DNA from 2 places in the Nonlabens sp. Hel1_33_55 genome. Region 2 is predicted to be linked to the other one. Evidence: riboswitches for the same ligand, from Rfam matches in the RefSeq annotation. Region 2 holds a riboswitch; the other holds the start of a gene.
What was found. Region 2 has a riboswitch for S-adenosylmethionine ahead of BLO34_RS13885 (homocysteine S-methyltransferase family protein). Riboswitches for the same ligand answer to the same signal wherever they lie in the genome.
Positions count from the first base shown of each region.

Region 1 (5,060 bases), 1.1 Mb from region 2:
CAAAGGCATTAGCATCTCTGACCACCGCATTTGAAAAGAATAAAAGAAGTCCTTATTTAGCCAAACGTTTAGCTAAGTATCACATCGATAATGAAAATGATTTAAACTCTGCAATTGTGGTTATTAAAGAGTCGTTAGATCTTAATGTGAACAATAAAGATTTAAATTTTCAATATGCCAAACTAATAATGAAGTTAGATCCTGAAAATTATGTGGAACATAAACACTATTTGCGTAAATCATTTACTAAACATGATAAAATGTATGTTGCTCAGTTCTGGTATGCTAGAACTTTATATTTATTGAAGGATAGTGAAAATTCAGAATACTTTGATTTTTTGAGATTAGCACCGATTGATAATAGAATTAAAAAGCAAATAAGCGGTATTGTCACCGAAGGATTAGAAGATGTAATATTTGAGGGGACTATAATTAAACTAGAGAATTATTTTGGTTTTATAAAGCAGGATTTTAACGGCGAAAGAATATATTTTGCTAGAGATAAAAAACATTTACACTTACGTTTTAATATGCGTGTAAAATTTAAAAAAGGATTTACTTATAATGGACCTGTTGCTTTGCTAGAAATAGAGAATGAAACTGATACTTGATTTTATGAGTACTGTGGATTAAAAAATTCGATTATTTAATAGAGAATACTGTAAAACATGACTTCCAAAAAACTTGAGTTTTCTGGAAGTCATGTTTTAATTTTTACTTTAGGTGTTGCTTAAGTATTGAATATTAGCAATCTTTTAAAAATTTGATTTCCCGACTCAATTCTCTTTATCTTCTCACCTTATTATTACCATTTCAAAATAGGCTATGACTATTTCATCATCGGTTTTTTGTTTCTACAACTGTGATCAGAGATTTGTCGACTAAACCATAAATCATGATGAGTACAATAAAATAATTTACAATTTCTAAAAACTATGTCTCATCTCCTGAGTAGAAGAGGCATTCAACAATTGGTGGTAGGTCTTGATCAAATTGAAATCGGCAGTGAGTTCTTGTGAAAGGGCAAGTCCAGAAATACCAGTTGAGATAATGTTTTTTACATCGTTGGTAGTAATGCTGCCAGAACCTATCAAAGGTGTTTCGGTTTGTAACGCTTCCGCAATAGCGGTATAGCCATTAAGTCCCAAAGCTTTATTTAGTGAAGTATCAGAAGTTTTAAAAGGGCCTAAAACAATGTAATCCACTTCGTTTGCAATCAGTTGCTCGCAATCTTGCAGCGTGTGTGCGCCAGCTCCAATAGTCTGCCATGGGAATAATTGTTTTCTCACTAGAGTAGGAGCAGCATCTGTTTTATCTAGAAAGACGCCATCTGCTTTGATGGTTTTGGCAAGTTGATAATGGCTATTGATAATAAGCCTCGTTTGAAAATGTGAGGTGATCTCCAGCACATCTGCGGCCAAGGTTGCCAGAGCTGCTTTTTTGATATGACGCATGTCTAACTGTACCAGTTCAATCCCAGCACTACAGGCTTTTTGGATATTTTCCAGATGCTCTTGAGGGGTTTTGGCGTTTGATACGTAATGAAGTTTGGGGATCATAAATTTTAATCTAAGTAACACAGCGGCGTCATTAATTGGACCTCGCTTATAAATAGTGAATCAACAAAGTTACCGAATCGCTAGGCGTCCTGATTTAAATAGCTGCCGCCGTTTTAGGTGTATTGAAAACAATGAACAAAATGGTAGTGATAAATAGTAACAGTAAATACCAAGTGTTGGAGACCAAATCAAGGTAGTTGATCTTCTCATTAGACAAACTTAAAATCATCAACACCTGAGCACCGTAAGGAAGTAATCCTTGAAAAATACAAGCAAAAATATCCAGAATAGAAGCTGTTTTCTTGTTATCCAAATGGTACTCATCATTTATAGTTTTGGCAATAGGACCTGTGATAATAATAGATACCGTATTATTTGCAATGGCTAGATTGACAGTGCTCACAAGAGATGCAATTCCCAATTGCGCCGATTTTTGACTGGAAATGAGCTTTTTGATTTTGATCAGAATAAATTCGATTCCGCCATTTGCAGCTACTAAGGCAGCTAGACCACCAGTGAGCAACGAGAGTAAAAAGATCTCGGTCATTCCTGTAAAGCCTTCATAAGCGATTTTGGTAGATTCAAGTATGGTAAAATCACCATAAGCAATGCCTAGAATAGCTGCACTAATAAAGCCTAAAAGCAGTGTGATAAATACATTGACTCCAAGCACCGATAGTGCGATCACCAAAATATAGGGAAGAATCTTAAGTATCGAATATTCGTAAACGATGGCTTCTGCAGTTGCAGACTCCAGATCCAAACCTTGAACGACTAAAATGGCAATCGTTACCAACGCGGCAGGAAGCGCTATTTTAATGTTCTCTTTAAACTTGTCACTCATCTTACAACCCAATGATTGCGTGGCAGCAATCGTAGTGTCTGAAATCACAGAAAGGTTATCTCCAAACATACTGCCACCTAGCAAAGCGCCACAAAGAATTGCAAGGTCTGCGCTGCTCTTATCTGCAAAGCCAACCACGATAGGTGCTAGCGCTACAATAGCACCAACAGATGTTCCGGTAGAAACCGATAGGAATGCAGCAATTACAAATATGCCGACATAGATATATTGAACGGCGATAAAATCGAGTCCTATATTGACGATGGCATCCACGCTGCCAGTAGCATTAGTGATAGCTGCGAACGCACCAGCCAATAGATAAATAAGACACATAGTCAAAATTTTATCATCGCCACAACCCCTTAATAAGGTTTGAATTTTTGATTCAATCGTCTGGCGGAACATCAGGAACGCCACGATGATACCGGCAATTACAGCAATTGGTGCCGGTAGTGCGTAAAAATCGTTTTGATATATTCCAACGCCTAGAAAAGTGAAAACGAAAACGAAAAGCGGTATAAGCGCTGAAAATTTAGGGGTAACTATAGTTTTTTGATCCATATCTTATATTCAGATAAGGGAAACAGCAACCTAGCAATAGAAGTATGAGTTAACATTTTTTCCAAAAACTTGGCTTATCTATTCAGCACCTTGCTTGTTATTGCAGGTTGCTATCTCCCTTTTGAGATTCTTGATAATTAATTTGCGGCGGCAAAACTAAGCCATAAGCTTTTCAAAAGGAGATCTGAAAAGCTTAAAAAATGTTAAGTATTGGTTTGTTGAAATAAGGGCGATATTTCATGAGAGCGAGCAATTATCAATCTAATAAAAGCAATGGCTTTAAATCCCATAGAATCACTGATTTGAAAAAAGTAGAGTAGTGGTCTTAGAAAATAATCGCTATAGATCTTTGAGTTACCTTTCATTTAATTTTGAAAAGCTACTTATGAAATACACTTTCTTATTCGTGATGTTTTGCATGGCTAGTTTTGGTCATGCCCAAGAATCATCAGCCGATATTTCTGGAAGCTATCATATACCAAGCAATGATCCTCAAGGCGGTTCAAGTATCATAATTTCGGCAGACCATCACTTTGCAATCGCTTATTTTGGTGGAATTCAAAAAGGAACTTGGGAACAGAATGGATCCATAATTCAGTTTACATTCCATAAAGAACCTCGAGCCGTGTTGTATGCTAAAAAAAATTCTACTGTAAATGATTCGGTAGGTGTGAGAGTGAGTATGAACGATTTTAATGAAGTTGCGTTACGATTCAACGCTTATGATGATGAGCCATTTATCCCGTTATTTAATGAAAAGGCCAATTGTTTTACCTATCCATACATTTACAAACAGCCCGAAGCTTTGAACCAGATTGATGTTTATTTCAAAGATGAAAGAGAATATTATGAAGGCGAGATTCAAGCGCCACCTGCAGATGTCTATCGTTTTAACAGTCTTGGAAAGTACAACGATTTTATACTGGTAGGTTTATCATCAGATTATTCTCAAGGCGGCTCTTTTACGGCAACATTTGAAAATAACACATTGACCATGTCAGGTCAAAGCTCCCTTAAAAAACGCTCTGAATATGCCGATATCAATTCTGAGGATCTTGCATACTTTGATAAGATATTCAACAATGAATTATTCCCAGAAACTTTAAATGCACAAGATCAGTTTTTCCCTTATCATGAAAACCCAACCGATGATGATTTAAAAAGCTTTGTTAGAATCCATCCAGAATATATTTCATCTGATCATATCATAGTTGTTTCTGGGAGTTTGTTTTATGCCGTTTGTGAGGATTGAATGTTTTAAGATGCTTTGATCCTTGGTACTTTTTTCAATATTGTGTCTGAGATGATCTTAATGTTGTTTAACTATCAATTACATTTAAACTTATATTGAACCATAATGTATATTATGTCAAATAGAATATTTAGGATACCACAACAATAGTTCCCTTTAATGATTACTCGGTGTCAGAAGTTGATACCACTCTGCCGTCGTAACGTATGACTGTTCTAGCGCTGCTTCTTACATAAACCGTTGCGCTACCGTTTGCGAAAACCACCACATTGACATCAAAGTTTTCCGTTTTATTGTTGGCTTCAAAATCTACGTCGTATTGCAAGTCAGATTCATTGGCTGCAAATTGGTAATCTTCTGGAGCTTGCTCAAAGAAAATTCCGCTGTCTTGAGTGTTGTTATAACCACCACCTTGACGACGCTCTCCAAAAAACGGTAAATCAGCGCTCACCGTATCGGCACTAAATTCTAGGAACGCACCATCACCAGTTAGATCTATGCGGTTTGCAGTATCGCCCGTATTGCGCATGATCTGATTAATGACTTGCTGTGAGGCAAACGTATTAAGTGGATATGCCGCATTCATCTCAATTCTAATCGTTTCACCATTATTCATTAAATTGGAAAGATTAGCAAACTCTGCCGGCGTACCAGATTTCTTCACGCCACACGCTGTTATCATTACCAGCACGACAACAGCCACGGCACATCTAGTATATATATTGGAAAGCATTTTCATAGTCATTTATTTTCATATCAAATTACCAAAACTATGCCATGCGATTTGGTAAAATCCTACTAAAAAACCAGTTAGCACTTTATTATAATGGTTTCGGCTGCTGTT
Region 1 is NZ_LT627735.1:974,721-979,780, forward strand. It holds gene BLO34_RS04245 (SIR2 family protein) at 1-611, shown strand, start outside; gene BLO34_RS04250 (thiamine phosphate synthase) at 927-1,559, opposite strand; gene BLO34_RS04255 (Na+/H+ antiporter NhaC family protein) at 1,654-2,964, opposite strand; SAM-I-IV-variant riboswitch at 3,010-3,106, opposite strand; gene BLO34_RS04260 (hypothetical protein) at 3,350-4,216, shown strand; gene BLO34_RS04265 (DUF4251 domain-containing protein) at 4,380-4,955, opposite strand.
Region 1: another riboswitch for S-adenosylmethionine. It lies ahead of BLO34_RS04255 (Na+/H+ antiporter NhaC family protein); the one in region 2 lies ahead of BLO34_RS13885 (homocysteine S-methyltransferase family protein).

Region 2 (5,060 bases):
AGTAATCAAGGGTGCAGGTGCAGGCCGTGAAGTCACTGCAAGAGGCTTGTTATCTGACATAATTAAAATAAGCAAGTCGCTGACTCTAAAACCAGTAACTGAGTTCTATGCGAATTAATATTTAGCGAGCTAATGTAAACGTGAAAGTTGTAGAAACTCCTAATTGAGAGTCTACATCTATAGTTCCATCAAGGCTTTCAACCAGTTGCTTAACGGTGGAAAGTCCTATACCATGACCCTGGTTTCCATCGCGGTCATATTCACCAACGGTATTAAAAAGCTCAAAGATATTGGAGATTTTATCTGCCGGAATTCCTATACCATTATCTATGATTCTGAATTCATAATAATCGGTCAAAACATCAGCCTCTATGGAAATAACGGTTTCTTCCTTGTCATTATATTTAATACTGTTCCCTATAAGATTTAGGAAAATTTGCTCAAGAGCAACTTGATTACAGTATAAAGTATGATTGACATCTGGTAAATTGATCTCACATTGATGTTTAATATTGATCAACTCAACAATATCTTCAAGAACATCATTTAAATTAAATGTACTACGGTCTTCAATATCATGTGATGAACTCTCATAATGCGAAAGAATGTTTGTAATGTAATCGCTTAGTGAAAGTGAAGATTTCTTGAGATAACTCAAATATTGTTTGCCATCATCGTCTATTAAATCACTGTACTTCTGATTCAAAATGTCAGAGGTCACAATAAGATTTGCAAGCGGCATCTTCATGTCATGAGAAACGGTGGCCGCAAAATCTTTGAGTAAAGAATTATGCTTGGATAGATGCTTTTTTGAGACCTCGAGATTTTGATTTGCTGCGTGCAACCTAAATAGTTGCTCCACTTGTTTTGCAAGATTTTTGAGAGCCTTAAGTTGATGGTCAGAAAGCTTTTTTGGTTTACTGTCTAAAACACATAAAGTCCCCAATACGTGTCCATCTTGATTAAATAAAGGTACACCGGCATAAAAAATAACAGGTGTTTCCTCATCAGTCACTAATGGGTTGTCCACAAATCTATCATCCTTTCTAGTATCCGGAATTTCTAGGATTTCATGAGGTTGATTAATTGCATGAGCGCAAAAACTTACATCACGACTTGTTTCACACAACTGAACGCCTATGGTAGATTTGAACCACTGTCGATTTTCATCAATCAATGAAATTAAAGCGTACTTAGTATCACAAATATATGCCGCAAGCTCAGTGACGTTATCGTATTGGTCCTCAGATATAGTATCAAGAATGTTGAGTCGTCTCAGTGAGGCCAGACGATCTTTCTCGTTAATAGGTTTGGTGGCTGTAATCATAAAATTTTATTGCCGTTCAATTGGCAAATAATATGCCGTATCAATTAAATGCAAATTTAAATATTTATGCTAAGTAGGAATACTCTTAATATCACATCGGTTTTTGTAGGAATTTACAAATGTACTTAATTGATATTTAGTTTCTTAAACCTATATTGAGACGAGTTGTATTCTGATCAAATATTCGCTATTTGTTTTGTAATTAGCAACATAAAGCATCTTTTACTTAAACAAACACACCAGTTTTTGTGGAGGTTAGAGTTCGATGTTTTCTCGCTTTCGCGAAAGCGTGATCAAGAAAATCATCAATCACATTCATTCCGCTTTCCAACAAAGCAGCCTTTCTCAACGAGTATTAACGCTGCTTTATTCTTAAAGACTTGTTTACGTGCAGTTTGCTCACGACCTTTGCAGATTCTTATATAACGGAGTAATTATGGCTATGGAGAATGAGATGATAACTACAGATATTTTAATCATAGGTGCTGGTCCCACGGGACTATTTGCTGTTTTTGAAGCTGGCTTACTCAAGTTGAAGTGCCATATTATCGATGCACTTGCTCAACCTGGTGGTCAGTGTACAGAACTGTATCCTAAAAAACCTATTTATGATATTCCTGGTTTCCCAGAAGTACTCGCGGGTGATTTGGTGACCAATCTTATGAAACAGATCGAGCCATTCCAGCCTGGGTTTACATTGGGAGAAAGAGCTGAAACAATCGACAAGCAAGACGACGGAAGCTTCATAGTAGCAACCAGCAAAGGAACTAAGCACCACGCCAAAGTAGTTGCAATCGCTGGTGGTCTTGGTTCTTTCGAGCCACGCAAACCTATGATTGATGGTATAGAAAGATACGAGGATAACGGTCTTGCTTACATGATCAAGGACCCTGAAGTCTACCGCGATAAAAAAGTAGTGATTGCTGGTGGTGGTGATAGTGCTCTGGACTGGTCTATTTTTCTAGCAAATGTTGCTAGTGAAGTAACACTGGTGCACCGCAGGGAAGAATTCCGTGGTGCGCTGGATAGTGTGGAGAAAGTAGAAGAATTGGTCCAACAAGACAAAATCCGTTTGATTACTCCAGCGGAGATTCTCGACATCAACGGCGAAGGTGTTGTTGAATCGGTATTGCTTCAACACAATGATGAAGCAAAACGCATGGAAGTCATCGAGTGCGATGCTTTTATTCCGTTATTTGGACTAGCTCCTAAATTGGGCCCAATAGCCGATTGGGGTCTAGAAATAGAAAAAAATGCGATTAAGGTGGATAACACACTGGATTACCAAACCAACGTTCCAGGTATATATGCCATTGGTGATGTGAACACCTATCCAGGTAAATTAAAATTGATTCTATGTGGTTTCCACGAGGCAACCCTAATGTGTCAGAGCGCTTACCAGCGCATCTTTCCAGATAAGCGTTATGTGATGAAATATACAACCGTTGGTGGTATTGATGGATTCGACGGTTCTCGTAAAGAAGCAGAAAAAGCGGTAGTTAAAAAAATAGGCAACAAGCAGAATGTCTGATATCAAAATGACCATCATTGACCGTGAAGGTCAGCGCCACGAGGTCGATGCACCTACAGACATGAACATGAATGTCATGGAAGTCTGCAAGGCCTACGATTTGCCAGTACAAGCCGTATGTGGTGGTATGGCGATGTGCGCCACTTGTCAATGCTACATTATCAGCGACCACAATCTAGGTGAGCGCAACGATGATGAAGAGGCGATGCTATGGGAAGCGCAAAACGTAAAAGACAACTCTAGACTGGGTTGCCAGATTCCGATTACGGAAGATTTAGAAGGATTGGTGATTGAATTGGCTCCTGAGGAGAAGTAAGTTGGAACTTTAATCTAATTTATATAATTAGCAATGTGAGTTTTCTATTAGCGTTAAGTGAGAAACCTAATTCCACATCCCTAAAACCTCATTCCTGTTACATTTTTTCTATTTTAATTTTGTTTTTGACTTTCCAAAGCCCATATTTGTACCAGTTCATTGCATTTTGAGTTATAAAGAAAGGTTCAGGGATTAGACCCGTTGAGACCTTGGCAACCCTACGATTGTAGAAGGTGCCTCATTCTACCGCGCCTTTGGCTTGGACAGATAACTATCAGCTTCATCGCTATTCTTTCTTTAAAATTTTCGCACGCTTTTTTGTTGTACTCGCTTTCGCGAAAGTGAACACAACTAAAAGTTTTTACTGCACTTGGTGCGGTACGAAAGCGTAATTCTTCTCAAAATTCAAGCAAACCAGTAATTCATGTAATGGATTAAACTTGGTTGCATGTGAGCACTTAATTAGAAATACAAAGATTGAGAAACGAGATTTTATACAAAGCCCTGCAAGAGCGCATTCTAGTGCTGGATGGCGCGATGGGAACCATGTTGCAACGACACAAATTTACTGAGGAAGATTTTAGAGGCGACCGCTTTGCCGATTATGCATCAGATGTCAAGGGAAACAACGATTTGCTTTCTATCACTCAGCCAGATGCTATTGCAGGCGTTCATGCTCAGTATTTTGCGGCTGGAGCAGACATTGTGGAAACCAATACATTTAGCGGCACCACCATCGCCATGGCAGATTATCACATGGAAAATCTGGTGGATGAACTTAATATTGAAAGTGCGAAGATCGCCCGCAAGGTAGCAGATGAGTTCACCGCTAAGGAACCTCACAAACCTAGGTTTGTTGCAGGAGCCATAGGCCCGACCAATAAAACCGCAAGCATGTCGCCAGACGTAAACGATCCTGGCTATAGAGCGATCACCTTTGAAGAATTGCGAAAAGACTACAAGCAGCAAGCTGCTGGATTAGTAAAAGGTGGTGTGGATATTCTACTGGTAGAAACAGTGTTTGACACACTAAATGCCAAAGCGGCTCTATTTGCGATTGAAGAATTGAAAGAAGAACTCAAGCTCGACATTCCAGTTATGGTAAGCGGCACAATTACCGATGCCTCTGGAAGAACCTTAAGCGGTCAAACTGCCGAGGCGTTCCTCATTTCCATTGAGCATATTCCGTTATTGTCTGTTGGATTTAATTGCGCCTTGGGCGCAAAACAACTCACCCCATATCTAGAAACAGTAGCAAACAAATCCCAATACGGGATTAGTGCTTATCCCAATGCTGGCTTGCCTAATGCGTTTGGAGAATATGATGAAACACCAGATCAAATGGCTTCACAGATTCGAGAATATCTCGATAAATCGCTCGTCAATATTATTGGTGGTTGCTGCGGGACAACCCCAGAACACATTGCTGCCATCGCTAAAATAGCTGCAGAATATCAACCTAGACCCATTCCTTCACTTCAAAAACTAGCAAATGTCGGATAAGGAATTTAGACCACTCAAACTTAGCGGACTCGAACCGCTGGTCATCACACCAGAAAGTAATTTCGTCAACGTTGGTGAACGTACCAACGTAGCAGGTTCCAAAAAATTCTTGCGACTCATTAATGAGGACAAATACGATGAGGCGCTGGATATTGCCAGAGATCAGGTAGACAATGGCGCACAGATCATCGACATCAATATGGATGATGGAATGATCGACGGCAAAGCTGCTATGGTGAAGTTCTTAAATCTTATCGCTGCAGAGCCGGACATCTCCCGAGTGCCCATCATGATCGATAGTTCCAAATGGGAAATTATCGAGGCTGGACTGCAGGTAGTTCAGGGTAAATGTGTGGTCAACTCCATTAGCTTGAAAGAAGGCA
Region 2 is NZ_LT627735.1:3,099,502-3,104,561, forward strand. It holds gene BLO34_RS13865 (hypothetical protein) at 1-118, shown strand, start outside; gene BLO34_RS13870 (sensor histidine kinase) at 122-1,327, opposite strand; gene BLO34_RS13875 (NAD(P)/FAD-dependent oxidoreductase) at 1,782-2,858, shown strand; gene BLO34_RS13880 (2Fe-2S iron-sulfur cluster-binding protein) at 2,851-3,174, shown strand; SAM riboswitch class I at 3,343-3,448, shown strand; gene BLO34_RS13885 (homocysteine S-methyltransferase family protein) at 3,652-4,677, shown strand; gene BLO34_RS13890 (vitamin B12 dependent-methionine synthase activation domain-containing protein) at 4,667-5,060, shown strand, end outside.